DNA from 4 places in the Streptomyces sp. NPDC001678 genome. Region 2 is predicted to be linked to each of the others. Evidence: riboswitches for the same ligand, from Rfam matches in the RefSeq annotation. Region 2 holds a riboswitch; each other region holds the start of a gene.
The links. Region 2 has a riboswitch for cyclic di-AMP ahead of ACFYZR_RS23085 (C40 family peptidase). Riboswitches for the same ligand answer to the same signal wherever they lie in the genome.

Region 1 (7,477 bases), on a different contig from region 2:
CGCGTCCTGGGCGAAGTAGTCGAAGAACGGCATGCCGAAGATGGCGGCGAAGGCCGACGTGCCGTCCTCCAGGCATCTGGTCATCTCGCCTGCCGGCAGCCACATCGTCCGGTCGGTGTTCATCAGGACCGCCGAGCGGACGGACACGGGGGCGTCGGTGCGGAGGGCGTCGCCTGCCGCCGTGAGGTGGAAACGGCCCTGCGCGTCCTCCTCGAACAGGCCCCGGGTGGCCAGGAGGCGTAGCACGCGGCCGAGGTTACGGGCGTCGGCGCCCGTCGCCGCCGCCAGGTCCTGTGCCGTGCGCGGGCCGTCGGCCAGGTGGTCCGCCACGCCCACGGCGGCCGCAGCGCGCAGGGCGGCGGGGTAGAGGAAGCCCAGGGATTCCTCAATGATCCGGGCAGCGCCGGCCGCGCTCGCTTCATCGGTCACTCAGCGATTCATGCCCAGGGCGGCGGACAATTCCTCTTCCTCCAGCGTTAGCTTTAGGACGAGATCCCTTGATGCGGAGGTTGTTGCTGTGGCAGTTCCTACGTCCCTGGTGGCCGCCGGCGGTCTCATCGGCGGCTATGGCGTCGCGCGGTGGACCAAGCAGCGGCCCCTCGGTGGAGTGGCCCTCGCCGCCGCCGGGGCTCTCGCCGCCAAGCAGTGGAAGGAGACGGCCGGAGCGGGTGCCGCCGCCGGGCTCAGTGGGCTCTACGTCGCCGCCTTCGCCGGGTCGCATCCGCTTGCCAAGAAGGTCGGGGCTTGGCCGTCCGTGTTCGGGGTCGCCGGGGCCGTCGCGCTTGCTTCCTGGGTTGTGGAGCGGGGTTGCAGCCGCCGGTGAGCGTTCTGCTGGTGCGTCGTGGCTGGTCGCGCAGTTCCCCGCGCCCCTTCGGGGCTCAGCTGAAGTCCAGATCCCCCGTCCTCGTGCGCTTCAGTTCGAAGAACTTCGGGTAGCTCGCCAGCAGGCGCACCCCGTCGAAGATCCTCACCGCGTCCTCGCCCCGCGGTATCGCCGTCAGCACCGGGCCGAAGAAGGCCACGCCGTCGATGTGCAGCGTCGGCGTGCCCACCTCCTCACCGACCGGGTCCATGCCCTCGTGGTGGCTCTTGCGCAGCGCCTCGTCGTAGTCCGTCGTGTGCGCCGCGTCCGCCAGTGACGGCGGGAGGCCCGCCTCGGCCAGGGCCTCGCGGATTACCTCAGCGGTGGCCTCCCGGTCGGCGGTGTGGATACGGGTGCCCAGCGCTGTGTAGAGGTCCCGGAGCACGTGTTCGCCGTGTTCCTGGGCCGCCGCCATGCACACCCGGACCGGGCCCCAGCCGGTGTCCATGAGCCGGCGGTAGCGCTCGGGCAGGTCCTCGCGGCCCTCGTTGAGCACGGACAGGCTCATCACGCGGAAACGCAGGTCGAGGTCGCGCTGCCGCTCCACCTCCAGGATCCAGCGGGACGTGATCCAGGCGAAGGGGCAGATGGGGTCGAAGTAGAAGTCGACTTTGTTGGGCGTGGTGGTGGTCGTGGGGTTGGTCATCGTGTTTGTCATGACCGCGAGCCTATGGAGTCTTTGTCCCGCCGCGTTGGTCCATTTGATGCCCGCGGTCATGGGCCAATCCCAAGTCCCTACGCCGACGCCCCCGTCAGCTTCGCCAACTCCTCCCCCGTGAGCTTCAGGTCCGCCACCGCCAGCAGCGGCGGCAGCTGCTCCACCGTACGGGCGCTGGCCAGCGGCGTCGCCACCGTCGGCTGGGCCGCGAGCCAGGCCAGGGCCACGGTCGCGAGCTCGGCGTCGTGGGCCGCGGCCACCTCGTCGAGGGCGGCGAGCACGCGCACGCCCCGCTCCGTCTCCAGGTAGTGCGCCGCGCCGCCCGCACGCGCGCTGTCCACCGTCGTGCCCGGACGGTACTTGCCGGTGAGGAAGCCCGAGGCCAGCGCGAAGTACGGGATCGCGGCCAGGCCGTGCTCGGCGGCCACGGAGGCGAGTTCGCCCTCGTAGGTGTCGCGCGAGACCAGGTTGTAGTGGGGCTGGATCGCCACGTACTTGGCCAGGCCGGCGGCGTCGGAGAAGTCCAGGGAGGCGCGCAGCCGCTCCGCCGTGATGTTGGAGGCCGCGATCTCGCGGACCTTGCCCTCCTTCACCAGGCCGTCCAGGGTCGTGATGATCTCCTCGACCGGGACCGAATCGTCGTCCACGTGGGTGTAGAGCAGATCGATGCGGTCCGTGCGGAGGCGGCGCAGGGACGCCTCGACGTCGGCCTTGACGGTCGCGGGGGCCAGGCCGCGGTGCTCGGGGACGCCGTTGCCGATCTTGGTGGCGACGACGATCGCGTCCCGGTTGCCGCGCTCGGCGAGCCAGTTCCCGATGATCGTCTCGGACTCGCCGCCCTGGTTGCCGGGCACCCAGGCGGAGTAGACGTCCGCCGTGTCGATGAAGTTGCCGCCGGCCTCGGCGTAGGTGTCGAGGACCGCGAAGGACTGCTTCTCGTCGGCCGTCCAGCCGAAGACGTTTCCGCCCAGGTTCAGGGGGTGGACGGAGAGACTGCCGATACTCGTGCGATGCATGTTGTCAGACGTGTTCTCAGCCATGCGAAGGTTCAACTCCCCTGCCGGGCCCGTTATTCCGCGGGCGCCGGTGCCGGCAGGGGATCGGGAGGGTGGACGGACAGGGGTGTCGCGATGTCCTCCAGCGAGCGGCCCTCCGCCCGTACGGCCAGGAACGCGGCCACCACTCCGCCCACGCACATCAGCGTCGCGCCGAGGCAGAAGGCCACGACCGTGTCGCCCACGACGCCGCTCTGGGTGAGGGCCGAGAAGAGGAGCGGGCCGCTGATGCCGCCCGCCGCCGTGCCCACCGCGTAGAAGAAGGCGATGGCCATGGCCCGGGTCTCCATCGGGAAGATCTCGGAGACGGTGAGGTAGGCGCTGCTGGCGCCCGCCGAGGCGAAGAAGAGGACCACCGCCCAGCAGGCGGTGAGGGTGACGGCGTTCAGGTGCCCGGCGCCGAACAGCCAGGCGGTGCCGAACAGCAGGACCCCGGCCAGGAGGTATGTCGAGGAGATCATGATGCGCCGGCCGAGGGTGTCGAAGAGCTTGCCCAGGAAGAGCGGGCCGAGGAAGTTCCCCACCGCTATGACGGCGAAGAAATAGCCGGTGCGGGATGTGGAGACGCCGAAGAAACGGGTGAGGATGGCGCCGAAACCGAAGGTGATCGCGTTGTAGAGGAACGCCTGGCCGATGAAGAGGGCGAGGCCCAGGGCGGCCCGGCGCCGGTAGTCGGAGAAGACCGTACGGGCGATGTCACGGAATCCGAAGCTCTCGCGCTGACGGATGGTGAACCGCCCTTTGGCGGGCGGGAGGGGAACGCCTTTCTCCGCCACGACGCGCTTCTCGATCGACGTGACGAGCCGTTCGGCCTCCTCCGCCCTGCCGTGGATGAACAGCCAGCGCGGACTCTCCGGCACATGACGGCGTACGAGCAGGATGACCAGCCCCAGGATCACGCCCAGTCCGAAGGTCAGCCGCCAGCCGACGGCCTTGGCGAAGATGCTGGTGTCGAGCATCAGGACCGACAGCAATGAGCCCGCGATGGCACCCAGCCAGAAGCTGCCGTTGATGATGAGGTCGACACGGCCGCGGTAGGCGGCCGGGATCAGTTCGTCGATGGCGGAGTTGATCGCCGCGTACTCGCCGCCGATGCCGAAACCCGTCACGAAGCGGAAGGTGAAGAACCACCAGGACGAGTACGAGAGCGCGGTCAGTGCCGTCGCGGCCAGATAGACCGCGAGCGTGACCATGAAGAGTCTTTTACGGCCGAAGAGATCCGTCAGCCGGCCGAAGAAGAGCGCCCCGGAACAGGCGCCCGCCACATAGAGCGCGGCCGCCACTCCCGTCACTCCGCCGGAAGTGATCGGCAGGCCGCTGCCCTGCTCGGAGAGCCGGCCGGCGATATTGCCGACGACCGTGACCTCCAGGCCGTCCAGGACCCAGACCGTGCCGAGACCGATCACCACGGTCCAATGCCACCGGGACCAGGGCAGCCGGTCCAGGCGGGCGGGCACGGACGTGGTGATCGTCGCGGTGGTCGTCACGTCATCTGATTTCCCGATCGCTCACAGAACATTCCCGGGATATCCGATATCGGAGGTTTCTCCGGCCGCTATGACCTGATTGGCCTGTCCGGCTTGCGGCTTGCGGCTCGCGGCTCGCGGCTCGCGGCTCGCGGCTCGCAGCTCGCGGCTACGGCTCCAGGCCTCTGCCCCGCAGCCACGACAGCGGGTCCACCGGCGCGCCACCACCCGGCCGTACCTCCAGGTGCAGATGCGGCCCGGTGACATTGCCGGTCGCGCCGACCCGGCCGATGACCGTGCCCGCGCCGACCTTGCCCGACGTGACCACCATCGACGACAGGTGGCAGTACCAGACCTCGGTCCCGTCGTCGAGCGTCAGCACGATGCGGTAGCCGTACGCGCCCGCCCAGCCCGCCTGGGTGACGGTGCCCCCGCCGACCGCCTTCACCGGGCTGCCGGTGGGAGCGGCGAAGTCCTCGCCGGTGTGGTTCGCGGACCACATGTTTCCCGCCTGGCCGAAGCCGGCGGTGAGGGTGTACGAGGCCACGGGGAGGGTGAAGGGTCCACCGCCGGTGCCACGGTGCGCGGAGCCGGACGAGCCTGACGAGCCTGACGAGTCGGATGAACTGGAAGAGCCGGCGCCTGTCGTCCCCGCCGCCTCAGCCGTCGCGGTGCCGCCATCCGCCGCCTCCCGTGCCTCCCGCGCCTCCCGCTGCGCGGCCTCGTACGTCGCCGCCTTCGCGTCCGCCGCCTCGCGCTCGGCCGCCTCCCGCTCCGCCGCGGCCTTCTCCGCCGCCGCCTTGCGGTGCTGCTCGGCCGCGGCCTGGGCGACGCGCGCCTGCGCCTCGGCCTCGGCGGCGCCCTGCTGGTGCTCGGCCTGCTGGAGGATGCGGGCCCGCAGCACCTCGCCGGCGTCGGCGGTGTCGCGCACGGTACGTACCGTCTCGACCGGGGCCTGCCGCGCCTCGGCAGCCTGCTGTCCGCCCTGACCCTGCTCGTGCTGACCCTGCTCGTGGCCGCCGGCCATGAACGCGCCGACGACCGGGATGCTCTGGGTGAGGTCCGGCATGGATATGGAGGCCTGCGGACGGTCCTGGGCGCTGGCCATGCCGCCCGCCCCGACCGCCGCGATCATTCCGGCGCCGAGCACCGCCCCGCTGCGCGCCATCGTGCCGCCGCGCGGCTTGACGACGCGGTGCCGGCCGCGGACGGGCGCCGCCGGGTGGTCCTCGCCGGGGACCCACTCGTCGGCCGCCGACCGGGGCGTAGGGGCACCGGGGGCCTCAGGAGTCGGATCCGGCTCGTAGGGGGGAACGTAGGCGGGAACGAACGGAGGGTCGTACGAACTGCCGTCGAACGCGGAGCTGTCGGACCTGTTGGACGCCACGAAGGCGACTCCTTTCCTTCCTGTTCGCCTACCGGGTTAGCTGTCGGGTTCGGAGAAGGAAGGTCCCCTACGGGCCGGTGTGCAGGCCCGATTCACCCCAAAAGATGGTTCCCCGGTTCCGCCCACGGGATTCGGCGAAGGCGCACGGCACCGCCCTTGCGACGGCTGCAACGACCGCGCTGCGTTATCGAACGTTAATAGACAGAGCGGCTGGATTCCAAGCCGAAAGGGTGAATCCAGCAGGCGCGTTGGGGCGCTTTATAAGGCGCTTACTTCTGATAGTTCGTCAGTCGTTATGGATCTGAGGGGATTGCAGGCGCACGGTACGGGCGGTGACCTGGGGACGTTTGTGGGTGATGGGCGCGGTACGGAGCCTGCCGTCGATCCGCCGGATGGCGAGCAGGGCCATGTCGTCGTCCGTACGCCCGCCCGCGTGCCGGGACACATCCGCCGTGAGGGAGTCCAGCAGGGCGTCGGGGCTGCGGAACTGCTTGCCGTGCAGCCGTGGCCGGGGGTCATAGAACGTCCCGGCCGAGTCCCTGGCCTCGGTGACCCCGTCGGTAAACAGCAGCAACGTCGCCCCCACCGGGAACTCCCACTCCTCCACCCGGTCCGGCCACACACCCAGGTCCTCCATCCCCAGCGGCAGGGCGGGCGCTCGGGGGTGGGTGTCCCCCACGGTGCCGTCGGGATGGAGCAGGAGCGGGGGCGGATGGCCGCGGTTGACGATGCGCAGGGCGCCCGCGCCCGGCTGGACCTCGGCCAGGACGGCGGTGGTGAACCCCTCGGCCTGATCGACGTTCGCGCGCCGTGCGCCCTCCCGTCGCAGCGCACGCTCCAGCCGTACCGCCAGCCCCTCCAGCGTGCGCTCCTGCTCCGCCGCCTCCCGGAACGCGCCGATCAGGATCGCGACCGCCTCCACCGCGCCGAGTCCCTTGCCCCGTACGTCGCCGACGATGACGCGGACGCCGTGCGGGGTGTCCTGCACCGCGTAGAGGTCGCCGCCGATCCGGGCGTCGGCCTGCGCGGCGACATAGCGCGCGGCCACGCGGAGTCCGCCGATCCGGGCCGGGGGCGTGGGCAGCACGGCCCGCTGGGCGGCCTCCGCGACGCTCCGCACGGACGCCAGCCGGAGATTGCCGCGCCGTACGACGCGGTTGATGCCCAGGGCGAGCACCCCGACGATCAGGACGGTGACGACCTCGGTCACCGACTCGCCCATCTCCGGCGCCTGCCGCGCGAGGGAGAGCGCGACCATCGCCGCCAGGGCCACGGCCGCCGTGAGCAGGGTGGCGAAGAGGGAGAGGAGCGGGGCGGCGACGAGGGGCGCGGAGACGAAGAAGGGGGCGGAGGAGTACTTGGGGGGCGTGAGGACGTCGAATGCGATGCCGCCGGCGATGACGGCGGCGGGGAGACAACGGGCGAGACAGCGGGCTGCGACGGCCGTCGCCCGCCCGGGGAGCGGCTCGCAGAGCGGATCCGGTCCGGGCAGCGGCCCGTCTCGCTTCCCCACCGTGTGTTCTCCTGACCGGCCGACGTTCCTTGCTCCGCATCCCACCTTTGCGGCTGGGATGCGGAGCGGCGAACGGGGTTGAGCCGTTCGGGAACGCCGGCCCGGTCAGGGTCTCAAGACTTCAAGACTTCAAGACTTCAGGGCCTCAGGGCCTCAGGGCCTCAGGGCCTCAGGGCCTCAGGGCCTCAGGGCCTCAGGACTTCGGAGCCTCAGGACGCGGCAGGGCGGCGACCGCCGCCGCCACCGCCGCCTCGGCGCGAACGGCCGCCGACCGCGTTGCCCGGACGGGTGCCGCCCGAGCGCCGGGAGCCATCGCCGCCGTTGCCGCCGAAGCCGCGGAACGGACGGCCGCCGCCGTTGCCCGCACCGGAGCCGGAGCCAGCGGCCGCACCGGCACCCGAACCGGAACGCGAGCCGGAGCGGGAGCGGGAACCGCGCGAGCGCGACGGCTTGGCCTTGTCGCCCTGGCCGCCCTGGCCGCCCTGGCCGCCCTGCGGCTGGGCCGGGGCCGGCGGCGCGATGACGACCGGGACGCC
Region 2 (7,477 bases):
AGGCCCGACTTGAGGTTGACGAGGTAGTTGAGCTTCACCCGTCGCCCGAACCACTTACGGCGTACCTTTCCGGCCGCCGCCACCACGTCGAGCAGCTCGTCGTCGGAGGTCGCCAGTACGGCGAGCGCCTCTTCGCGGGTCGGCAGCTCCCGCCGCAACCCCTTGTCCACCAGCGTGTTCAGCAGGTCCATGGCGGAGATCCTCGCCTACTCCACCGCATCCGGCCAAGGTAGGGATCGCACAACAGGCGGCATTCGAGGTGTGTGTATCGCCACATCCTGCCCCGGCCTCCGGACGGCTAGGTTTTATGCAAACCCACCAAACGCGAGGGACGGCCATGCACCGCGACCCGTTCGACTGGATCGACGCGCGACAGGCGCGGCTGCGCACCGCCGGCCTCGTCCGCACCCTGCGGCCCCGCCCGGCCGACAGCGATCTCGTCGACCTGGCCGGAAACGACTATCTGGGCCTGACCCGCCATCCCGAGGTCACCGAGGCCGCCGCGCTGGCCGCCCGCCGCTGGGGCGCGGGCGCCACCGGCTCCCGGCTGGTCACCGGCACCACCGAGCTGCACACCCGGCTGGAGGAGGAACTGGCCGACTTCTGCGGTTTCGAGGCAGCGCTCGTCTTCTCCTCCGGCTACACCGCGAACCTCGCCGCCGTCACCGCCCTCTCCGGCCCCGCCGGCAGCGGCACCCTCCTGGTCTGCGACGAGGGCAACCACGCCTCCCTCATCGACGGCTGCCGGCTCGCCCGCGCGGAGAGGACCGTCGTCCCGCACACCGAGCCGGAGGCCTTCGCCAAGGCCCTCGCCGCACACGACGGCCGGGCGCTCGCCGTCACCGACTCCGTGTTCTCCGTCGACGGCGACGCCGCCCCGCTGGCCGCCCTCGCCGGGGTCTGCCGGGAGAACGGCGCGGCGCTGCTCGTGGACGACGCCCACGGCCTCGGCGTCCTCGGCGACGGCGGCCGGGGCGCCCTCCACGCGGCCGGCCTCGCGGGCGACGCGGACGTCGTCGCCACCGTCACCCTCTCCAAGTCGCTGGGCGCCCAGGGCGGCGCGGTCCTCGGCCCGGCCCGGGTGATCGAGCACCTCGTCAGCACCGCCCGCACCTTCATCTTCGACACCGGCCTCGCCCCGGCGGCGGCCGGCGCCGCCCTGGCGAGCCTCGCGCTGCTGCGCCGCGAACCGGAGCGCGCCCAGCGGGTCCGGGCCGTGGCCACCGAGCTCCACCGCGGGGTGACCGAGGCGGGGCTCGTGGCCGTGCGCCCCGACGCGGCGGTGGTCTCCGTACGGGCCCCCTCGCCCGAGGCCGCCGTGCGCTGGGCGGCGGACTGCCGGGCGGCCGGGCTCGCCGTCGGCTGCTTCCGGCCGCCGTCCGTGCCCGACGGCGTCTCGCGACTCCGGCTGACCGCCCGGGCGGACCTGACGGACCGGGAGGTGGCGGCCGCAGCCGACACGATCGTGAGGACCGCGCCGGCCGCCGGCTGACGGTTCCGGCTCGCGCCGGCTCAGGACCCGTCGGCGTCCTCGCCCGGGGAACGGCCCGGGCCGCCGCCGTCCAGGTCCGTGACGAAGGCCGACCAGGTGGTGCGGGGGAAGAGCAGGACAGGGCCGGCGTCGCGCCGTGAGTCACGCACGGCGAGCAGCTCCGTACCCAGGAGCGCCGTCTCTACGCAGTTGTTCATTCCCGTGCTGTAGCTGCTGCGGTGCCATACCGCGGCGCACCGAGCGGGCTGGGCCGATGCAGAGGGTACGTACCGAGGCATTGCGGACATGTCGCCTCCCTATGCGCCGTCACTGATCCCGGCGATGTATTCCAACGATTTCTCGTGCGACAGGGCGTGCGCCCGGAGCGTCGTGAATGCGGAGGCGTACGCCCGGAGGTCCTCTTTCCGCTCCAGATAGAGGCTACTCGTCAAGTGGTCGAGAACAACCACGTCCAGATCGGCGATGCGCGGAAATGAGAAGATAACGAAAGGGCCCGTGATGCCGATATGGTTGCCACTGGTGAACGGCAGTACGTGGAGCCGCACATGCGGCAGTGAGCCCCTTTCCAGCAAATGCCGTAGCTGTCCCGTCATCACCTCGGGGCTGCCCACCTCGTGCCGCAGCACCGCCTCGTCCAGCACCGCGCACAGCTCCAGCGGCCGGCGCCCCCCGAGCACCGCCTGCCGGGCCAGCCGCACCCGGACGAGCTCCTCGACCTGCTGGGCCGGCGGATCGCCGAGCGCCGCGCGGGTCACCGCCCGGGCGTAGTCGGGTGTCTGCAACAACCCGGGCACCACCGCGGTCTCCAGCGTGCGGGCGTGGGAGGCCTCCGACTCCAGGCTGATGAAGTCGAGATACGCCGAAGGCAGCAGGTCGCGATAGGCGTACCACCAGCCGCGCCGCGCCCCCTCCGCGTCCTTGGACCCCGCCCCGCACAGGGCCCCCAGCAGAGCCCGCAGCTCCGGGTCCGACACCCGGTAGACATCCAGCAGCCGGGCCACATCGGCGGGTTTCACCCCGCTGCTGCCCGTCTCGATCCGGCTCACCTTCGACTGGTGCCAGCCGACCGCGCAGGCCGCCTCCCGGCTCGTCATCCCGGTCAGCTCGCGCTGACGGCGCAGTTCCGCGCCGAGTTTGCGGCGGCGCACCGCGGGTCCGTACCGCATCAGCTCTCCCTCCCCGCCGCTCACATGGAAGCGTCGTGATAACCCTTGACGCGTTGTTCACACACCCCGCGTCAGAGTCAATAAACCAGTGTCACGGCCAAATCCGGTCGCTCGTCGTAGAGTTCACCGCTTTGAGCGACAGATATATCCACAATCCGGTGGATCACACCCATCGCGGCCGTTATCAGTGGGACGCTGGCGCACAAGAGCCGGGCCGAGCCTCGGTGGGAAAGGGACAGCGCCATGGCAGATCACCAGGAAGCATCCGTCACCCTGCCGAGCGCTCCCGCCTCGGTCTCCGCCGCCCGCCGCCATGTCATGGACGTTCTCGTCACCTGGGGCCTGACGGACGGGACGGACCTGGCCGACACGATCCGGCTGATCCTCTCCGAGCTGGCCACCAACGCCGTGCAGCACACCCGGGGCCAGTCGCCCACCTTCACCGTGGAGCTCCGGCTGGACCGGGAGGAGCGGCTGCGGGTCGGGGTCACCGACAGCCACCCGCGCCACCCCAGGCGGCTGCCCGCCGCCGTCCAGCAGGACAACGGCCGCGGCATGGTGATCGTCCGCGCGCTCACCGCCGAGTACGGCGGCAGGGTCGTCGTCACCCCGACCGCCGACGGCGGCAAGACGGTGTGGATCGCACTGCCGTGGACGGTGTCCGTCCGCTGACCGGCAGCGCGGAGGGGCCGGGCGGGAATGTCCGCCCGGCCCGGCGCTCTTGTGGAGCCGCGCACAGGAACCGGTGGGTTCTCGGGTGTCGCTGGTGCCGGTGGGCACCGCACGGCAGTCGGGTCCGCTGCCACGGGAGACGCGCTCGGCGCGCGGGAAGCCCGGCGCGACGGGTACGCGCGTTGGATTCTGCGGGACGACGGGGGCGGGAAGCGGTAGCCGCGCCGGTCGTCACCCGCGCCGGTGGTTCAGTCGTTCACTCGGCCGTACGAGACGCTTCTGGTCCAGATGCGCTCGAGGCGGACGACCGAACCGGTCTTCGGGGCATGCCAGATCAGATTGTTCCCGGCGTAGATCCCCACGTGGTAGACGCCGCCCCGGCCGTGGAAGAACACCAGGTCGCCCTGTTCCCGAGAGGGGGTGGGAATGTGTTCGGTGCGGTTGTACTGCTCCTGGGCGGTACGGGGCAGCTGCTTGCCGGCCCGTTTGAAGGAGTACTGCGTCAGCCCCGAGCAGTCGAAGCTGTACGGGCCCGTGCCACCCCATACGTAGGGGGAGCCCGCCTTTGAGGCCGCGATCCACAGGGCTTTGGTGGAGATGGTGGCGGCTTCGGCGTCGTCGACGACGCCGGGTGCCAGTACCGTTGCGCCGACGGCCGCCAGAGTCAGGGCGGATTTCACGGACAGGGGTACCACCCCGGCCCTGGACAGCCGTGAGGGACGTTTGTGCGCGCCCATGCCAAACCCTTCGTCAGCCGCCTGTGAAGGATGACCTGTCGGGTTCGGGCAGGCGAAGATGCCCGGCCGCCGAGGCGGCTTCACCCCAAGGGCTGGTCCGGAACTTCACAGCTCCGGCCCTCCCGTCGTGCCTGGGTCCTCCATCCCCGCCGATGCACTCATGTCGACCAGCGCCCGGGCGGCGGCGGGGTTCGGCGTCCGCCCGGACCGCCCCGCCGTGGTGGCGGGGTCTTGTCGTCGGAGGGATCTTGGCGCAGCCGCGCCGGGCACGCCGAGGGGATCCCGGCATATGTGAGCCTCGTCACCGTTGGGCAATTCCGGTGGACGCGGGGCGATTTGACTCCTGCGGATTCCCCCTGGTGAGCCGGTCACCTGCGGCGCGGGCGATCACCCCGAGCGCAAACCGCGCGTACGGCCCGACATGATCACCACGGGTTGTCTACGATCCCATCCGCTGTCTGAAGGAGATCGAGGGAAGAATGTTTCCGCTCCTCAGTTCGCAACCGAAGGCGGCAAGGTCACCCGCAGCGCCCGGCGTTCACCGTCCAGGACCCGCATCGCCCGCGCCAGCGTTCCCGCGTACACCTGTCGTTCTCCCCGCTCGTACATCGTCGCCAGCGCGTCGCGCAGTCCCGCGGCCGCGACCACGAGCCTCTGCGCGGCTCGTAGCCCGCCGTACGTGTCCTGCGCGCGGGCCGGGTTGATCCGTCCGAGCTGATCCAGTACTTCCAGATAACGGTCGACCAGCTCGCCCTCGGCCCGGGTCAGCGCGGGCAGCGGCGGCAGCTCCGGAGGGAACCGGTGGGACGGCCCGTGCGGCATCCCGCTCACCTCTCCCTGGCCGGCGCGCCCTGCGCCCGGCGGTCGGCGACCACCGCGTCGGCCAGGCCGTGGGCCACGGCCCCCGCCGCGTCGAGGACGGTGTCGCGCTCGACGTCCCGCCGGATCCGCTCCGGGCTCCGCCCGGTGTGCAGCGCCAGCATCTCCACCAGGGTCTCCCGGGCGCGCAGCATCTCGGCGGCCTGGATCTCCAGGTCCGAGGGCTGCCCCCGGACGGGCTCGGGCAGGGCCGGCTCATGGACGAGGACCCGGGAGTGCGGCAGCACCATCCGCTTGCCGGGGGTGCCGGCCGCCAGCAGCACGGCGGCGGCCGAGGCGGCCTGGCCCAGGCAGTAGGTCTGGACGTCGCAGCCGACGTAGCGCATGGAGTCGTAGATGGCGCACATCGCGGAGAAGGAGCCGCCGGGGGAGTTGATGTAGAGCGCGATGTCCTGCCCTGGCGCCGCGTGCTCCAGGTGCATCAGCTGGGCGATCACATCGCTCGCCGCCGCGTCGTCGAGGGCCGTCCCGAGGAAGACCACACGCTCGGAGAACAGCTTGGAGTAGGGGTCGAAGGTGCGCGTCCCGCCGCTGGTGCGTTCGGTGAACTCCGGCAGGACGTGCCGGGCGAGGGGTCGATGGTCCATGGTCACGCCTTTCGAACGGGTCGATCGGTGATCTGTAAAAAATGTACAGGACGTACAGGGGATTAGAATGGGACCGGATTCTGGTGATCAAGTCAAATGCCCAGGTCGGAGGCCGGTTTGACGGTTTGTCGAGGGCGTACGTCTCACAAATTTCTCTACGAGCTTTCGTTTGGATCGCCGGGCGGACCAGGGGAAGGCTGGTCGAGGACGGGGTCCACGAGGGTCTGCATGGCCGAAGTTGGACGCTCATGCGCTCGTGGCCATGGGCGGTGTCGTGTGTGGCCTCAGGACATGGATGACATGCGCTGGGTGCTCGGCCTCGTCACGGTGCTGGAGCAGATCGCGTGGATGCGCCTCGCCCAGGGAGAGGTGGCCTGGGCGCAGGTGGCCAGGTATAGATGCCCGGCCGGGACGGCCTGACCATCGCCGCCGACCTCGAACGGGCGTTGCCCGGCTGCCGCACCATCATCTGCACGACCTTCAGCCGACCCGGCTTGACGGGATGGGGCCGGTCATGGCGGCCAGGCCCCTCAAGGCGTTCGGCTCTTCCCTGGTCGATCTCGGGAGTGCATCTCGGAGGGCCGAGAGCTCGCTCGCCGAGAGGCGGGCCATTGGCAGCACGGGAATGCCGGAGGTGGGGAGGCAGACACTGGCTGGTCCGTCTCTCGGGCGAGGAGCGCGATCGTGCGGTGCGTGCTTTGGACGGCCCGTCCCGGCGGGAGCCTTCGGTGAATGCCCCACGGTTCGTGCCCTTGCCGACGGGTGCGGGTTCGTCCTCGGTTGTCGTCCGAACACGCATCGCGGGCTCCTGGGCACGCGCGTGATGAAGCCTCGCCGGGTTGCTGACGGGGCATCTCAATGCAGAAGTCAAGCCGTCGCAGGCGCCGGTGCTGCGGTCGTGAACAGGTGTTTGTCCCTCAGCATCGCCCAGAGCACGTCCACCCTGCGACGGCCCGGGCATCGTCATGGCGACCAGCGCTGGCCGCTACGGGCCTGACCGACGCCATCATGAACGGTCTGCCACCGCACATCGCCCAAGTGATCTGCGGACACAGAGCTCGTAACGCGATCTTGTAGAGATGTGATGGCCGGGTGTGGCTGGTGTGATGATCCGGCTATTTGTGGGATGTGAGTACCAAGCCTGTGCTCCCCTCCCTTTAGGGTTTCCCGCCTTGATGTGTACACCGAGGGCCGGGAAGGTCGCCCCGGGGGCACGAGGCCGACGGTCCGGGATCCTCCTCGGGCAGTACCGGATCCGGAGAGGGGGTGACGGTGCGTCATCCGGTGAGGGCGTCGGGGGAGGTCACCCGGGGTTCCCTCCTCGGTCGGCACTCATGAGAAACATCGCGCGTGGTCCGAGTTCCGCACTCCTCAGGAGCCGTCTTGCACATACCCAGATACGCCACCGCCGTCTGTGCCGCCGTCGCGGCGACGGTCTTGGCCACCTCCACGTCCGCGGCAGCGGAGACCGGCCCGGCGCAGGACAATTTCCTTCCCGCCATGGGCTATTCCATCCTCCGCCTCGACATCGATCCGCCCGGCGCCAACGACTGGAACTGCCGTCCCAGCGCCGCCCACCCGCGTCCGGTCGTCCTGGTCCACGGCACCTACGAGAACCGCTACAACAACTGGGCCCGGATGTCACCCGAGCTGAAGGCCCAGGGCTACTGCGTCTACGCCCTCGACTTCGGCGACACCGACGACGCCGGAGTGGCTCTCGCTCCCACCGTCAAGGGCTACGGAGACATCAAGAAGTCCTCCAAGGAGCTGGCCGCCTTCGTGGACAAGGTGCTCGCCGCCAGCGGCTCCGGGCAGGTGGACCTCGTCGGCCACTCCCAGGGCGGGACCCTGTCCCGCTGGTATCTCAAGGCCGACGGTGGCGCGAACACGAGCGATCCCTCGAAGAACAAGGTCAAGAAGGTCGTCCAACTCGGCGCGACCAAC
Region 3 (7,477 bases), on a different contig from region 2:
ACGCCGGGTCCTCCAGCCGGGCCTTCTCCTCGTGCAGCCGCTTGACCTCCTCGCGCGCCTGCTCCGTCCGGTGCCGCTGGTCGGCGATGTCCGAGCGCTGGGTGACCCACTGGCGCATGGGGTAGGCGAGGGCGACGACGAGCGAGCAGACGACGAGCGCGAGCAGCGCCGCGCGGCCGGTGAGCCGGGAGCGGCGCTGCGGGCGGGCGCGGTAGACCCGGGCCCGGGCCGCGGTCGGCCCCTGGACCAGCGCCGTGCCCAGCGCCTTGAGCCTGGTCGCGGTGGAGAACCGGTCCGCGCCCACGTCGCCTCCCCTGGAGAGTCCGTTACGAACGTACGTCCCCGGACACGGTACGGGACCGCGGCCGGGGACGTACGGAGACTGGCGAGAAGGTCAGCCTTGCTGTGCCTTTTGGGCTCAGCCCTTGAAGCGCGGGAAGGCGCTGCGGCCGGCGTAGACCGCGGCGTCGTCGAGGATCTCCTCGATGCGCAGCAGCTGGTTGTACTTGGCGACGCGCTCGGAGCGGGCCGGGGCGCCGGTCTTGATCTGGCCGCAGTTGGTGGCGACGGCCAGGTCGGCGATGGTGACGTCCTCGGTCTCGCCGGAGCGGTGGGACATCATGCACTTGAAGCCGTTGCGCTGGGCCAGCTCGACGGCGTCCAGGGTCTCGGTCAGCGAGCCGATCTGGTTGACCTTGACCAGGAGGGCGTTGGCGGAGTTCTCCTCGATGCCGCGGGCGAGGCGCTCGGGGTTGGTGACGAACAGGTCGTCACCGACGAGCTGGACCTTGTCGCCGAGCTGCTCGGTGATGGTGTTCCAGCCGGCCCAGTCGTCCTCGAACAGCGGGTCCTCGATGGAGACGAGCGGGTACGCGGCGACGAGCTCCGCGTAGTACTCGGTCATCTCGGCGGCGGTGCGGTCCTTGCCCTCGAACTTGTAGACGCCGTCCTTGTAGAACTCGGAGGCGGCCACGTCGAGCGCGAGCGCGATGTCCTGGCCGGGGGTGTAGCCGGCCTCCTTGATGGCCTCGAGGATGAGGTCGAGGGCCTCGCGGTTGGAGCCCAGGTTCGGGGCGAAGCCGCCCTCGTCGCCGAGGCCGGTGGACAGGCCGCGGCCCTTCAGCACCTTCTTGAGGGTGTGGTAGACCTCGGTGCCCCAGCGCAGGGCCTCGGAGAAGGACTCCGCGCCGATCGGCGCGATCATGAACTCCTGGATGTCCACGTTGGAGTCGGCGTGCGAGCCGCCGTTCAGGATGTTCATCATCGGAACGGGCAGCAGGTGCGCGTTCGGGCCGCCGAGGTAGCGGAAGAGCGGCAGGTCGGACGCCTCGGAGGCGGCGTGCGCGACGGCCAGGGAGACGCCCAGGATGGCGTTGGCGCCCAGGGAGCCCTTGTTGTCGGTGGCGTCCAGGTCGAACATGGCCTGGTCGATCAGGCGCTGCTCGGTGGCGTCGTAGCCGACGAGCTCCGGGCCGATCTGCTCGATGACGGCGAGGACGGCCTTCTCGACGCCCTTGCCGAGGTAGCGCTTGGGGTCGCCGTCACGGAGCTCGATGGCCTCGAAAGCGCCGGTGGAGGCGCCGGACGGCACGGCGGCACGGCCCGTGGAGCCGTCGTCGAGGCCGACCTCGACCTCGACCGTGGGGTTGCCTCGCGAGTCGAGGATCTCGCGAGCTACGACGACGTCGATGGACGGCACGAGGGTCTCCTTCGTGTGTGTCTGGAGTTCTGCACCACGAGCCTAACGGGCGCCGGGGGCTCCGCCCGCCCTTGGTCTGCTCCCCGGGCCGAAAATTGGCACAAACGCCGAGAACACCGGACGAATCGTCGGTGTGTTCGCTCAACGAGGACGCGGGATCGACCGGCAGAACGAGCGGAGCCCCGCTCCGATGCGGCTCGGGGGGAAGTCGCATCGGAGCGGGGCGGCCGCTCGGCCGGCCGGAGCCTTCGTTCGATGGCTCCGGCCGGCCCTCGCTCAGCGCAGGTGGATCAGCGCGGATGGATCAGCGCAGGTGCAGCTGCTGGCCCGGGAAGATCACGTCCGCGTCGGGCACGATCTTCTTGTTGAGCTCGTGGAGCTTCTGCCAGCCGCCCTGGACCTTCTGGGAGACGGCGATGGTGGCGAGGGTGTCGCCCTCCTTCACCTGGTACTCGCCGTCGCCCTTCTGGACAGTCTGCGGGGCGGTGTGCTTCGGCGCCGGGGCCTCGTCGTCGGAGTCGTCCGACTGCTGGACCGGCTTGCTGCTGTGCTTCTGCTGCGGCGCGGCCTGGCGCTTGCTGCGGTCGGCGTGGGACTGGGCCTTGCCGTAGGCGCCGGACGCGGACTTCGTGGACTTCTTCGCGACGTAGCCGTCGGAGTCGTCCGTGTCGACGTTCGCCTTGGCGCCACCACGGGCGAGGCCGGTGCCAGGAGCGCACTGCCAGGCGCCCGGGCCCTGCATGGCGAGCAGGCGCTCGGCGGTGGCGATCTGCTGGGACTTGCTGGCCAGGTCGGCGCGCGGGGCGTACTGCTTACCGCCCGCAGCGGCCCAGGACTCGTTGCTGAACTGCAGGCCGCCGTAGTAGCCGTTGCCATTGTTGATGTGCCAGTCACCACTGGACTCGCACTGGGCGACCTTGTCCCACGTGGAGACGGAGGCGGCGTTGGCAGAGGTCGCGACCATCAGAGGGGCGGCGACAGCCGCGCCGGTGACACCGGCGAGCGTGACGATGCGGACGGCCTTGGACGGACGACGGTGCTTGCCCTTGGACATAAGTCGGTTTCCTCACCGACGCCTACGAGGTGAGCTGTCGGGTTCGGGCTGTGAGTTCGCCCGGCCCGGTGCGCTTTCGCGTTCCGGGCTTCACCCCAAGCCGTTCCGCTCCTTCGGCCATTGGCCTTGGGACCGTTCCGGCGACTTACCTTGGTTCCCCCGCTCCTGCCTACGGCGCTTGCGCGACGACTCCCCCGGCCGCCGGCAGGATTCGGCGTGCGGCCGTGGTGCTCGCGGTGGCGAGCGGTGACGACGGTAATCACAGGCGGCCGACGGGTTCAAACCCCACTTTTCAGCCACCGATGGCCTGAGTTGGCCCCAGAAACCTCACGTTTCCGCAGGTGAGAGGCCATTCGAGCAAATCGGATCCAAGGCATCCGACGGTCAGTCAACGAGACCCATGTCTCACTTTCGACCGGAACAGACATTCGCCTCGAACCGGAGCGCTACTGCTTGATATCAAGCTTCTGACCAGGGCGGATAAGGTCCGGATCAGAACCGACTGCTTTTTCGTTCTTCTGATACAGCGTCTGCCAGCCTCCGGAGACCGAGTGTTGCTCCGCGATCGCTGACAGATTGTCACCGGGCCGCACGGTGTAGTCGTTCGCGGCGGGCAGTTCCGTCCGGCCCTCGCCACCCCGGGAGGGCCGCTGAGCATCGCCGGAGCCCGACGGGTCGGCACGGTGCCGGCCGTTGCCGGGGGTCGCGTCGGCATCGCCGGGAAGCGGCGAAGCGGAAGGCGAGGATCCCGTTCCAGGGGTGTCCGAGGGCGTGTTCGCCGAGGTGTTCGAGGGGCTGCCGACCGGGGCGGTCGGGATGGTGGTCGGATCGGCCGACGCGCCGGTGCCCGTACCCGTCGTCGGCCGCCCCGACGGGTCCGACGGGTCCTTGCGGTGCTTGCCCGCGGAGGTGTCCGGGGACGGGCTCGTGGAAGCGGACGGGGTGCCGGAGGAGCCCGGCGTGGGCGAACCGGACGAGCCGGGCGCGGGCTTGGGCGACCCGGAGGACGGGGCGGACGGCGCGGGCGACGTGCGCTCGGGCGCGGGCTGGTTGCCGCGCCCGGGCGTACGGGGGCGGCTCGGCTCCGGCGCGGCGGAGTACGAACCGTCGCCCGGGTCCACCTCCGGCTCCTTGTCCTCGCCCCGGTCCGCCTCGCCGGCCAGGCCCGAACTCACCGCGCAGCTCCGCCAGGTGTCGGCGCCCTCCGCCTTGAGGATCCGCTCGGCCACGGCTATCTGCTGGGACCGGCTGGCCAGGTCGGGGCGCGGCGCGTACGCGATGCCGCCGTACTGCTCCCACATCTGCTGGGTGAGCTGGAGGCCGCCGTGGAGGCCGTTGCCGTTGTTGGCGCTCCACATCCCTCCGCTCTCGCACTGGGCGACCTTGTCCCAGGTACCCGCGTCGGCGGCGACGGCGGATCCGGTCGCCAGCAGCGGAAGTGCCGCGCTGGAGGCCGTCACCCCCGCCGCGACCACGATGGCGGGTATCTGACGGGGACGGCGATGTCTACCGGTTCCTGAGAGCATCTGCGGGCCTCTCGCGTAGGCGGCGTTCGAATGGTCGCAGACCCTAGCGAGGCCTCCCCGGAGTCACAAGCCGGTGTAGCGGAGGTCACGTGCCGATAAACACGGATTGACCGGGCATCACACGAGGGGGTTTTGGGGTGTGAACTCCACGGGCAAAGTACGCAATCCACGCATGATCAGGCCGCCGCGCCAGCGCAGGTCATCGGGTTCGGCGGCGAGGGATAGGTCGGGCAGCCGGCGCAGCAGCGTCGCGATCGCGGCCTGGCCCTCCAGGCGGGCGAGGGGCGCGCCGAGGCAGTAGTGGATGCCGTGCCCGTAGCCCAGGTGCTGGTTGTCGCGCCGGGACAGATCAAGGGTGTCGGGGTCGGTGAAACGCTCGGGATCGCGGTCGGCGGCGGCCAGGACGACCAGTACGGGATCGCCCTCGGCGATGCGCTGCCCGCCGAGGGTCAGGTCCTGGGTGGCGAACCGCCAGGTGGCGAGCTCCACCGGGCCGTCGTAGCGCAGCAGTTCCTCGACGCCCGTGGCGAGGAGGCTCTCGTCGCCCTCGGCGAGGGCGCGCTGGAGCCGGGCGCGCTGCTCCGGGTGGCGCAGCAGCGCGTAGGTTCCGTTACCGATCAGGTTCACAGTTGTTTCAAAACCGGCGAACAAGAGGATGAAGGCCATCGCCGCGGCCTCGTTCTCCGTGAGGTGCTCGCCGTGGTCGCTCGCCCGGATGAGACCGGAGATGAGGTCGTCCCCGAGGTCCTCCCGCTTCCGGTGGATCAGCTCCGCGAGGTACGTCCGCATCATCTTGACGGAGCGGGCCACTCCGCCGCGCGGCCCGCCGCCGTGGCCCGCTTTTGTATGGCGCAGCATCATCCCCGCCCAGTCCCGGAAGTCGTCCTGGTCCTCGCGGGGGACGCCGAGCATGTCGCAGATGGCGTAGATGGGGAGGGGGAAGGCGAACTCGTGGATGAGGTCGGCCTCCCCCTTCTCCACGAAGCCGTCGATCAGCTGGTCGGTGAGCTCCTGGACGCGGGGCGCGAACTCCGCGACCCGGCGCGGGGTGAACGCCTTGGACACCAGCCGGCGCAGCCGGGTGTGGTCCGGCGGGTCGATGTTGAGCAGGTGCGTCATCAGATTGGCGCTGCGCTCGCCGGGGATGCCCACCTTCCCCTTGCCGTGGGCGCTCTCGGAGTGGTGCACGGGATTCTTCGACAGCCGCTGGTCGGCGAGCGCCTGCCGGGCGTCGGCGTAGCGGGTGACCAGCCAGGCCTCGACGCCGCTGGGCAGCTCGGTGCGGTGCACCGGCGAGTGCTCGCGCAGCCAGGCGTACGCCGGGTAGGGGTCGGAGGCGAACTCCCAGGTGAAGAGGGGTGGGGCGGGGGGCGTGTGATTCTCGTGCACGCCCCGACGCTACCTACCCGGCGCCATGCGGGCGCCCCTGGTGGTGCCCACCGCCGCCCCTAGTGGTGCCCACCGCCGCCGCTGCCGAAGGCGCCGCTGCTGCCGGGGTCCCATTTCTTCCGCTCCTCGGAGAGCTCCTCGGGATGGGCGGGCGGGTTCTTCATCTCATGCGGGAGGACACGCTCCCCATCGGCCTCCGGCAGCAGCTGGTCCGGCTCGTGGTGCTCGGTGACGTACCCCACCGACTCCTCGTCGTGGGTGTGCCCCGGACCGTGGTCGGGAGACGAGGGCCCCCGATCGTGCTCCTGCCGGGTCTGCCAGGCGCCCTGGCGGCGCTGCGGCTGGCTCGGCGGCGGGGGCTCCCGGTCGCGGACCCTCCGGCCGACGACGATGGCGCCGATCAGGATGGCGACGACGAAGAGCCCCACGATGAAGGGGGCGATCCCGCCGAGCTGAGCGGGAGCGGCGAGGGCCGCGGCTGTGACGAGGAGCTCAGTGCGCATGGGATTCGGGTACCCGCCCGCCGCGCAGTCAAGACCGCCACTGGGCCGAACGGGTGCGCGAACGCCCCGTCCGCGCTACTCCCGGTCCCCGCCGCGGGCCTCCTCGGCGGCCCGGATCGCGTCACGGTAGGTGCGCGCGGCGGCCCGCAGGGCGGTCTCCGGCTCGACGCCGGCCGCCTCCGCCCGTACGGCCAGGGCCAGCAGCTCGTAGCCGACGCCTTCCCCGTCCGGCAGGGCGACCTCCAGCCGCTCGTGGCGGGCCCGGGAGGCGAGCTTCGCGGCGAGGGCCAGGGCGGGCTGCCCCAGCGGCACTCCCTCGGTGACCGACTCCCGGCGCTTCTCGTCGGCCTTCGTCCGCATCCAGTGCGCCTTGACCTCCTCCGGCGTCTCGGCGGACTCCTCGCCGAAGACGTGCGGGTGGCGGTGGATGAGCTTGTCGACGATGCCGGCGGCGACGTCGTCGACGGAGAACGGCTCGTCCGGGTCGTCCTGCGCGATCCGGGCGTGGAAGACGACCTGGAGCAGGACGTCGCCCAGCTCCTCCCGGAGCGCCTCCCGGTCACCGGTCTCGATGGCCTCCAGGAGCTCGTACATCTCCTCCAGCCCGTACTTCGCCAGGTCCTCGTGGGTGCGGATCCCGGTCCACGGGCAGGACAGCCGGATCCGGTCCATCACCTGCACCAGGTCGAGCAGCCGGGCGCCGGGCAGGTCGTACGAACCGGGGAGCAGCTCCAGCGCGGGCATCGACTCCCGGCCGGAGCCGGCCAGCCGGGCCAGACCGTCGGTGAGGGCCGACTCGCCCTCGGCGGAGGTGAGCACCACGGCGGTGCGCCCGCCCGCCGCGCAGTAGTCGACGAGCTCCCGCGCGACCGGCACCGCGTGCTCGACCACGACGCCGGCCTCCCCCAGATACGGCAGCTGGGGGTGGCCGGCGTCGGCGCACAGCACCCGGTCGGCGGCGCGCAGCGTCTGCCACGCCGGCCAGGACAGCAGACCGGGGGCGACCCGGTGGCTGGTGGTCAGCAGGACGATGCGGCCGAGGGAGTCGCCCTCGGGGGCGTCGGCGGAGGCGTTCACGCGGTCATTCACACGGCCGAGCCTAAAGGCTCCGCCGGGAGACCGATGATGCGTCTGCGGGCCGGTCGTGGCTGGTCGCGCCCACGCGGCGGTAGCCGCATATCGGCGCTGCCTCGCGCCCCTTACGGGCGCTCAGGCCGGCTGTTCGGGGGCGGGCTGCTCGGCGGGGCGCAGCCAGGGCTCCTGGACGGTCCGGGCCGTGCCGCGCTTGGCGTCCCACGTGCCGTAG
Region 4 (7,477 bases), on a different contig from region 2:
GCGAAGTTCTCCGGGGACTGGAAGCCCGACTCCCCCTACATGACGCTGGAGTCGCCCGTCGGAGAGCTGCGGAAGTACCGCGGGAAGTACACCGGGCTGCACAAGACCGGGAACGTCAGCCTCAACAACAAGGGCGAGGTCTGGATCGCCTACGGGAAGATGGCGGGCTGCTGACCCGGCGCCAGGGTCCGGCAACGAAGTTTCAGGCGACGCCCGCGCGCACGAGGAGAGTGCCAGAGTCTCGTCGCCCGGCAGGGGCACGACGCGCGCGTCGACGTCCGTGGAGCCGCTGCGCTTGAGCAGATCGGCCCACGCCCTGGGCGGGTACTGCCAGCGCAGGACTGTGAGTTCCCGTTGCCGGCCTTCGAGCCACTTCCCGAGCATCCGCTGGGGGCCGTACACGTCAGGGCTGGGCTCGGCGTGGCACGGCGGGCCACGTGAGTGCGCCACCGTACCGGCGCCGCCCTTCCGCCGAGGAGCGTGCGCCGCAGTCCGCCCGCCCGGCCCATGAAGCGGCCCGGGAGCGCTCGCGGGGCCCCCGGGCCTGACCGGGAAGCGGCCCTGGAAGTGCTCGGCGCAGAACCCCCTTCGCAGTGATCAGGTACGACACCGCCGCGTGGAACAGGCGGTTCGCGTACACCTCGTCGAAGGGGTGGTCGCGCATCAGCAGCAGGATCTCCCGCTCCCACACCTCCGGCTTCACGTAGTCCCGGGGGTCGCGGACCTTCGGCCCGACCTCGACTGCCGTTGCCACGCTGTCCTCCCTCGGTGCTCGATGCCTTCGCCCCACGGCCGGGGCACGCCCTCAGTGCACCGCACCCACACCGCTCCGGGTGATCCATTGCCGCAGGTCGCACGCGGTGTGCAGATGCTGCACACGCCCTCGACGGGCTCTGCGGCCACGCGTACCGTGAGCGCGTCGGCCCCACGCCCACGGGGGGTGTGATGAGCACCGATCCGCTGTGGAGGACGGCCGAAGCCGCCGCCCTGATCGAACGGCGCCAGGCCGGTGCCCTCATCCGGCTCGGCCGGACCCGCCGCGCCTGGCCCGGGTCCAGGCCCTCTTCGACGCCGGCCGGCACGCCCAGCTCCTCGAAACGCTGCCGGCGCTGCTGGCCGATGCCCACGCCGCCACCCGCGACGGTTCGCCTGCGGCGTACGCGACCCTGTCCTCGTGCTACTCCCTGGCATCCCGGGTCCTGACGAAGACCGGTCGTTACGAGCGGTCCCGGCTGACTGCGGACCGGGCCCTGACTTACGCGGACCTGTCCGGCAGCGCCATCGCCACGGCGGAGGCATCCCGCGAGCTGAGCATTGTGCTCCGGCACCAGGACCAGGCACAGGCAGCCCAGCGCCTGGTCGACCACGCCCTGACCGCCGTCGAGCGCACCGGCCTGGCCACGCAGGCGCAAGCGATGGCGTACGCCCAGATGCTCTGCCGGACGCCTGCCCGACCGGCCGCCGGCGGGCGCCGTGTTCTCGATCAGCCCAGCCGCGGTCACGCTCTACGAGGTCGGCGTGTACTGGGCCGTCGGCGACGCCGGCACCGCCCTCCACGCCGGACGCGGCCTGCACCCCGGACAGTTCTCCACGGCCGAACGACGCGCCCGCATGCACACCGGCCTCGCCCGCGCCTGGTGGCAGTGGGACAAACCTCAGCAGACCGCCGACGCTCTCCTCCACGCCCTGCGCGTTTCCCCGGCGGAGGTACGGGACCGCCCCGCCATCCGGCGAGTCGCCGGCGATCTGATCGGCCGGCACCCGCGCACCGCCGGCGTACGGGAACTGGCCTCGGCCCTGGGGGCCCGCCTCCGGACGGAGAGGACGGCGAAGACGGAGAACGGGTGAAGCCGGACGGTCCCACAGGCCCGGCCGGCCGCCGTGCCCCCGCCCCCCGTCAGGCGGGCAGGTCGTACGGCCGGACCGTGTGTCCCTCCCAGACCTTCCTGGACGGCTCCTCCGGGTACGGCGCCGTGCTCGTCTCCGTGTCGAGGAGGCGGGTGAGCCGTCCGTCGGCGGTCCGGTGGGCGGGCCAGCCCGGGTCGCCGTGGGTCGCGAAGGCCGTCCACGAGCGGCGGATCTCGTCCCCGAGCGCCCTCAGGTCCTCGGGGACCGGGCCCTCGCCGAGCAGCAGCCGGGCCTGTGGGGCGTCGTAGGTGCCGAACAGCAGGGACACGTCGAGGCCGTGGGGGGCGCCGAGCGCCCCGCCGAGGGCGGGGGCGGGCCGGCGCAGCTCGTACAGGTGCGCCGTGCCGCCGCCGGCGGTGTGGGCCTCGGCGAGGTGGAGCGAGGGCATGCGGAACAGGACGTCGCTGTGGACGGTCTCGAAGAGGTCCACGGGGGCGGCGTCCGGGTAGGCGGCGCGGTAGGCGCGGGGGCCGTCGGGGGCGGGGGCGAAGGCGTTCAGGGCCGTCGTCGTGTCCTCGTCGGTGACCTTGTCCCGGCCGCCGCTCATCACCAGGAACGGCCGGAACTCGTCGCGGGTGTGACCGGTCAGCAGGTCCACGCCGCTCGCCCGGCCGTCCGGCAGGAGGGTCCAGGGGGTCTCCGGTACGAGGTCGCCGTCGATCACGATGGAGAACGGGGAGCCGGTGCGGGCCAGCGGTCCCCAGCGGTCGGCTTCGGCGGGCAGGCCGTACATCATCGGGGTGATCGCCTCGGCCAGCCGCCACGGGTCGATCGTGGCGAGTCCGGCCGCGGTGGGTGTGGTGCCCAGCCGCCCGGCGAGTTCGGCGGCGAGGCCGGAGGCGAGGGCCGGGGTGGTGTAGAGGCCGGGGACGGACTGGGCGATCGCCCGGCGGAAGAGGCCGGCGGCGCGGGGCACGGCCAGCAGGGTGGCTATCGAGCCGGCGCCGGAGGACTGGCCGGCGACGGTGACGCGCGCGGGGTCGCCGCCGAAGCCGGCGATGTTCTCCTGGACCCATTCCAGGGCCGCGATCAGGTCGAGCAGCCCCCGGTTGGCGGGGGCGCCCTCGAGGTGGGCGGAGGCCTCGGCGCCCACCCGGTAGTTGAGGGTGACCACGACGAGGCCGCCCTGCCGGGCAAGCAGCCCGGCGTCGTAGAGCGGGTCGCCCGCGTGGCCGGAGACATAGCCCCCGCCCAGGATCCATACCAGTACGGGCAGTCCGGAGCCGCCGGGGTCCGGGGACCAGACGTTCAGGGTGAGCCAGTCGTCGCCGGTGGCGGTGCCGGTCGCGGGGATCGGGCCGGACTGCGGGGGCGGCGGGCCGAACTCCACCGCGTCCCGCACGCCGTCCCAGGGCCGGGCCGGACGGGGGGCCATGAAGCGCAGCTCGCCCACGGGCGGCTGGGCGTAGGGGATCCCCCGGAAGACGGCGAGGCCGTCGGTGGTGCGGCCCCGTACGGTGCCCTGAGCCGTGCGGGCCTCCGGGCCGTCGATACCGGTGACGCCGGTGACGTCTGTGACATCGCTCATCGTCGCTCCCTCCCGCGCCCGGAAGCGGTCACCCCCGTGCGCGAACGCGGATGTCGGGCGGTCCGGGTCACGGACCGCCCGATCAAGGAGCCTAGTTGACGCGTCCGTACCAGACGCTGCCGGTCCAGATCTTCTCCAGACGGACCGTGGCGCCGGGCTTGGGGGCGTGCCAGATCTTGTTGCTACCCGCGTAGATCCCCACGTGGTAGACGTTGCTGCCCGAGTGGAAGAAGACCAGGTCACCGACCTGGCGGGAGCCGCCGGAGATGTGCCGGGTGCGGTTGTACTGGTCGGCGGCCACACGCGGCAGGTTCTTGCCGGCCTTCTTGAACGAGTACTGGGTCAGGCCCGAGCAGTCGAACCGGTTCGGGCCGGCGGCGCCGTACTGGTAGGGGGAGCCGGCCTTGCCGGCGGCGACCTTCAGGGCCTGCTCGCCGGGTGTGGCCGCGGAGGCCTCGGAGGCGAGGCCGGGGACGAGCACCGATGCCGCCAGTGTGGCGGCGGTGACGGCCGAGGCGGCGCCGGCCCGGGATATGAGAGCAGGTATGCGAGGCATAGCAGACATGCCGAAGCCCTTCGACATCCGCCTGCGAAAGATGACCTGTCGGGTTCGGGCTGCGAAGTTGCCCGGCCGGATTTCCCGGCTTCACCCCAAGGACCACCGACTTCGTGATCCGTAACGCTTGGGTCTCCCGCTCCTGCCGATCCATCAATTCGATGCCGCACCCGGTGCGGCGGCAGGACTCGGCGTCCGCCCGGGTGGCCCGCCATGGTGACGGGATCTTGTGTTCGGTGAGAGATCCTGCACCATGAATCATTCAAATCCGGTACCCGGGCGGCCATCTGTGAACTTCTTCACTTCGGGAGCAGAACCGGAACCGCACTCCGCGCGCCCCCGCCGAACTGGCCCTAAACCCTTGTAACGCCGGGTACTTGCAGCATGGAACGAGTAATTCCGGAGGACCCTTCGACAAGGTCCTTCAGCAGGGCTGCCGCCAGGTGTCCAGCTCCAGCTTCTTCTTCATCGAGCTGAGCCCGAGCCGCCGCGCCGTGGGGCAGAACTCCCCCGTCGACAGTTCGTATTCGACATGGAAGACCGCTTTGTCACGTTTCACGAAGGGGGTGAGCTTCTCGCACTCGTCGTACTGCGCGCACTGCTCGTTCACCGCGAAGTCGAAGGTGTCCACCAGCTGCGGGATCTGGTCCAGGTCGTTCTTCAGCCCGATGGCCAGGCCCCGCTCATGGGCGAGATCCGCCAGCATCCGGTTGAAGGCGAGCTGGTGGTCGGCCGTCAGCGGAAAGCCGGTGCCGTTGCGGAATCCCTCGGTCAGATCGGGTTCGACGGCGTCGAATCCCTTCTGCCGGCACATGTCCATCCGGGCCGCCATGAGCGGCCGCAGGGTGTCGAGGCGGCGGATGTCGAACCATTTCTCGCCCTTCCACCCCTTGTTCTTGTTGCCGAGCAGGTTCTTGGGGAATTTCCCCTGGTCGGGCCGGAAGTCCTCCCAGGCACCGGCATTGATGTAACAGATCACCTTCCGGCCACGGGAATGCAATTGGGCCACGGTTTCGGCCGAATTCTCGAAGCCGTCGATGTCGTAGACGGGGGCGTCCACCGAGGTGTCGGCCTTTCCGTCCAGCTGCCACTGCCAGCGGGTGCCCGGACGTGGCTGCCAACGGGCCCCGGCCGGCGCCGAACCCGTGGCCGGACCGCCGGGTGAGGCGGAGGCGCCCGGCGTCCCCGAGGCCTCCGGCGCACCCGAGGCGCGAGGGGCGTCCGAGGCGCGGGGTGCCGCCGTGGCACCGTCGTCGTCCCGGTCCGGCCCGTCGTCGTCCGCGGGCGAGGCGGAGCAACCCGCCAGGACCAGCAGCAGCGCGGCGCACAGCCCCGCGCGGACGCGCCACGCGCTCTTGCCGCGCCACGCCCCCATGCCACGCCCCCCGCTCATACCGTGCCCCCCGTCGTGAGACCGGCGGCCGCCCGCGGCACCGAGCACCAGGGGTTGGCCCCCGTGCCCGGCACCGCGCAGTGGACCGCGGCACCGCGCGCCCCCGCCGTCCGGGCCACCTGCCCCTCCCGCCCCTCGGGCACGCCGTGCACCAGATGACAGAACCGCTCCGGTGGGTGTCCGGTGGTCCACTCCGGCACCCGGGCGCGCCGGTAGTCCTCCCAGGTGCCCTCGAAGGTGACCAGGAGGTCGGCGAGCGAGGCGTAGCCGGGGGCGGGGTGGGTGCCGGGGTTGAGGACGGCCGTACGGGCGCCCAGCACCCGGGCGGCCAGCACCATGCGGCGGTAGCGGGGCAGCGGGGTGTCGTGCGCCGGGACCTGGTCGAGGAAGACGCCGTCCACGTCGTACCACCGGCGGTGGCGGCGGATGTCGGCGACCACGGCGCCCGTGCGGCGGTGGCCGTAGCCGGTGTCGACGTAGCCCAGCAACCGGACGCCCGCGGCGCGCAGCGCTCGCGCGGCGGCGCCGAAGGCGGGGTCGGGGCGGCCGCCGGGGCCGTCGGCGGCGTTGAGCACGACCCCGTACAGCCGGGGGGCGGCGTCGAGCAGCGCGGCCCACTCCTCGGGGTGGGTCGCGGGGTGGACGTAGAGGGGGACGAGCAGCCGCCCGGCGTCCTCGTGGGCGGCGGGCGTGGTGGTGGTCATGGCACGGGCTCCGTGGCGGGCACGGTGGCCCACAGGTCGGTGAGGGAGTCGGCGAAGGAGTGCCGGGGGACCCAGTCCAGGGCGCGTCCGGCGGCGGTGATGTCGGCCTGCTGCCAGGGTACGGCGGCGGAGCGCGGCGAGCCGTCGCCGTCCTCGGCGACGCGGTCGCCGACCGGGCCGGTGAACCCGGCGGCGCGCAGCAGCCCTTCGGCCACGTCGCGGACGGGGCGGGCGGTGCCGCTGCCGATGTTGAGGACGGCGGGCAGGGGGCGGGGCGCGGTGACGGCGAGGGCGACGGCCTCGGCCACGTCGCGCGGGTCGACGAAGTCGCGGTGGGCGGAGAGGTCCCCGGTGCGGACGCGGCCGTCGGGTCCCGCCCGGCGCAGTTCGGCGGCGAGGCGGCCGGGGAGGGAGGCGGCCGGGGCGCCGGGGCCGACGGGGTTGAACACCCGCAGGACGACGGCGTCCAGGCCGGAGCCGGTGACGGCGAGGGTGCCGGCCAGTTTGCTCGCGCCGTAGAGGCCGAGCGGGCGGGCCGGGGCGCTCTCGCCGACGGGCAGCCGGGCCTCGGCGGGCCCGTACTCGGCCGCCGAGCCCAGATGGATCAGGCGGGCGTCGGGAGCCGCCGCGCCGAGGGCCTCGCAGAGCACGGCCGGGCCGCGGGCGTTGACGGCGGTGAGGGTCACGGCGCTGCCGCCGACCGCGCCCGCGCAGTTGACGACGGCGTCGGGGGCGGCCTCGCGCAGCAGGGCTGCGAGCCGCTCCGGGCCGGTGGCCGCCAGGTCGACGGGCAGCTCGGCGACGGGCGGCCCGTCGGCGGGGGCACGGCCGGCGACCCGCACGTGCGCGCCCGGAAGGGCGCGCAGGCGCGAGGCGGTGTGCCGGCCCAGGAAGCCGGTGGCGCCCAGGACGAGAATGCGCATCGGAGCCGGTCACGCTCCCTTGATCAGCAGGTCGCGGCGGACGGCGAACTCGGCGTTCGCCCGGTCGTAGTCGTCGGGGCGGCCGATGTCCAGCCAGTAGCCGTCGAATTCATGGGCGTTGGGCGGGGTGCCCGCCGCCAGCAGGTCGAGGACGAGCTCGTCGAAGCCGAGCGGCAGTCCGGGAGTGTAGCGGTCGAGGGCGTCGCGGGAGACTCCGTAGACGCCCATGGAGACGCGGTAGTCCATGCTGGGCTTCTCGGCGAAGCCGACGACCCGGCCCGCCTCGGTGGTCAGGACGCCGAAGTCGATGCTGACCCGGCGGGGGTAGGTGGCGATGGTCAGGGGCGCCCCGGAGGCGGTGTGGTCGCGCAGGACCTCGCCGAAGTCGAGGTCGGTGAGGATGTCGCCGTTCATCACCAGGAAGCGCTCGGGGAGCCGGTCGGTCATGGTGAGGAGCGGGCCCAT

Region 1: linked by a shared signal. The riboswitch ahead of ACFYZR_RS09245 (M23 family metallopeptidase) and the one ahead of ACFYZR_RS23085 (C40 family peptidase) in region 2 are both predicted to bind cyclic di-AMP.
Region 3: linked by a shared signal. The riboswitch ahead of ACFYZR_RS16180 (transglycosylase family protein) and the one ahead of ACFYZR_RS23085 (C40 family peptidase) in region 2 are both predicted to bind cyclic di-AMP.
Region 4: linked by a shared signal. The riboswitch ahead of ACFYZR_RS26255 (C40 family peptidase) and the one ahead of ACFYZR_RS23085 (C40 family peptidase) in region 2 are both predicted to bind cyclic di-AMP.

What each region holds. Positions count from the first base shown of each region.
Region 1 is NZ_JBIAUP010000003.1:530,833-538,309, reverse strand. Features, by position in the region: gene ACFYZR_RS09270 (methyltransferase) at 1-429, opposite strand, end outside; gene ACFYZR_RS09265 (hypothetical protein) at 518-823, shown strand; gene ACFYZR_RS09260 (disulfide bond formation protein DsbA) at 879-1,520, opposite strand; gene ACFYZR_RS09255 (aldo/keto reductase) at 1,598-2,536, opposite strand; gene ACFYZR_RS09250 (MFS transporter) at 2,590-4,062, opposite strand; gene ACFYZR_RS09245 (M23 family metallopeptidase) at 4,211-5,428, opposite strand; cyclic di-AMP (ydaO/yuaA leader) riboswitch at 5,440-5,575, opposite strand; gene ACFYZR_RS09240 (PP2C family protein-serine/threonine phosphatase) at 5,715-6,941, opposite strand; gene ACFYZR_RS09235 (DEAD/DEAH box helicase) at 7,151-7,477, opposite strand, start outside.
Region 2 is NZ_JBIAUP010000011.1:133,235-140,711, forward strand. Features, by position in the region: gene bioB (biotin synthase BioB) at 1-191, opposite strand, end outside; gene ACFYZR_RS23065 (8-amino-7-oxononanoate synthase) at 338-1,492, shown strand; gene ACFYZR_RS23070 (DUF397 domain-containing protein) at 1,513-1,779, opposite strand; gene ACFYZR_RS23075 (helix-turn-helix domain-containing protein) at 1,789-2,658, opposite strand; gene ACFYZR_RS23080 (ATP-binding protein) at 2,902-3,330, shown strand; gene ACFYZR_RS23085 (C40 family peptidase) at 3,579-4,067, opposite strand; cyclic di-AMP (ydaO/yuaA leader) riboswitch at 4,071-4,274, opposite strand; gene ACFYZR_RS23090 (hypothetical protein) at 4,560-4,889, opposite strand; gene ACFYZR_RS23095 (ATP-dependent Clp protease proteolytic subunit) at 4,895-5,533, opposite strand; gene ACFYZR_RS23100 (hypothetical protein) at 5,825-5,953, shown strand; gene ACFYZR_RS23105 (esterase/lipase family protein) at 6,917-7,477, shown strand, end outside.
Region 3 is NZ_JBIAUP010000006.1:425,685-433,161, reverse strand. Features, by position in the region: gene ACFYZR_RS16190 (septum formation initiator family protein) at 1-304, opposite strand, end outside; gene eno (phosphopyruvate hydratase) at 419-1,699, opposite strand; gene ACFYZR_RS16180 (transglycosylase family protein) at 2,004-2,753, opposite strand; cyclic di-AMP (ydaO/yuaA leader) riboswitch at 2,758-2,940, opposite strand; gene ACFYZR_RS16175 (transglycosylase family protein) at 3,200-4,213, opposite strand; gene ACFYZR_RS16170 (cytochrome P450) at 4,397-5,668, opposite strand; gene ACFYZR_RS16165 (DUF6479 family protein) at 5,728-6,171, opposite strand; gene ACFYZR_RS16160 (nucleoside triphosphate pyrophosphohydrolase) at 6,247-7,260, opposite strand; gene ACFYZR_RS16155 (SurA N-terminal domain-containing protein) at 7,381-7,477, opposite strand, start outside.
Region 4 is NZ_JBIAUP010000014.1:126,880-134,356, reverse strand. Features, by position in the region: gene ACFYZR_RS26275 (hypothetical protein) at 1-174, shown strand, start outside; gene ACFYZR_RS26270 (hypothetical protein) at 404-754, opposite strand; gene ACFYZR_RS26265 (hypothetical protein) at 1,474-1,848, shown strand; gene ACFYZR_RS26260 (carboxylesterase/lipase family protein) at 1,898-3,436, opposite strand; gene ACFYZR_RS26255 (C40 family peptidase) at 3,528-4,001, opposite strand; cyclic di-AMP (ydaO/yuaA leader) riboswitch at 4,006-4,183, opposite strand; gene ACFYZR_RS26250 (endo alpha-1,4 polygalactosaminidase) at 4,417-5,385, opposite strand; gene ACFYZR_RS26245 (spherulation-specific family 4 protein) at 5,382-6,089, opposite strand; gene ACFYZR_RS26240 (NAD-dependent epimerase/dehydratase family protein) at 6,086-7,012, opposite strand; gene ACFYZR_RS26235 (sugar phosphate nucleotidyltransferase) at 7,022-7,477, opposite strand, start outside.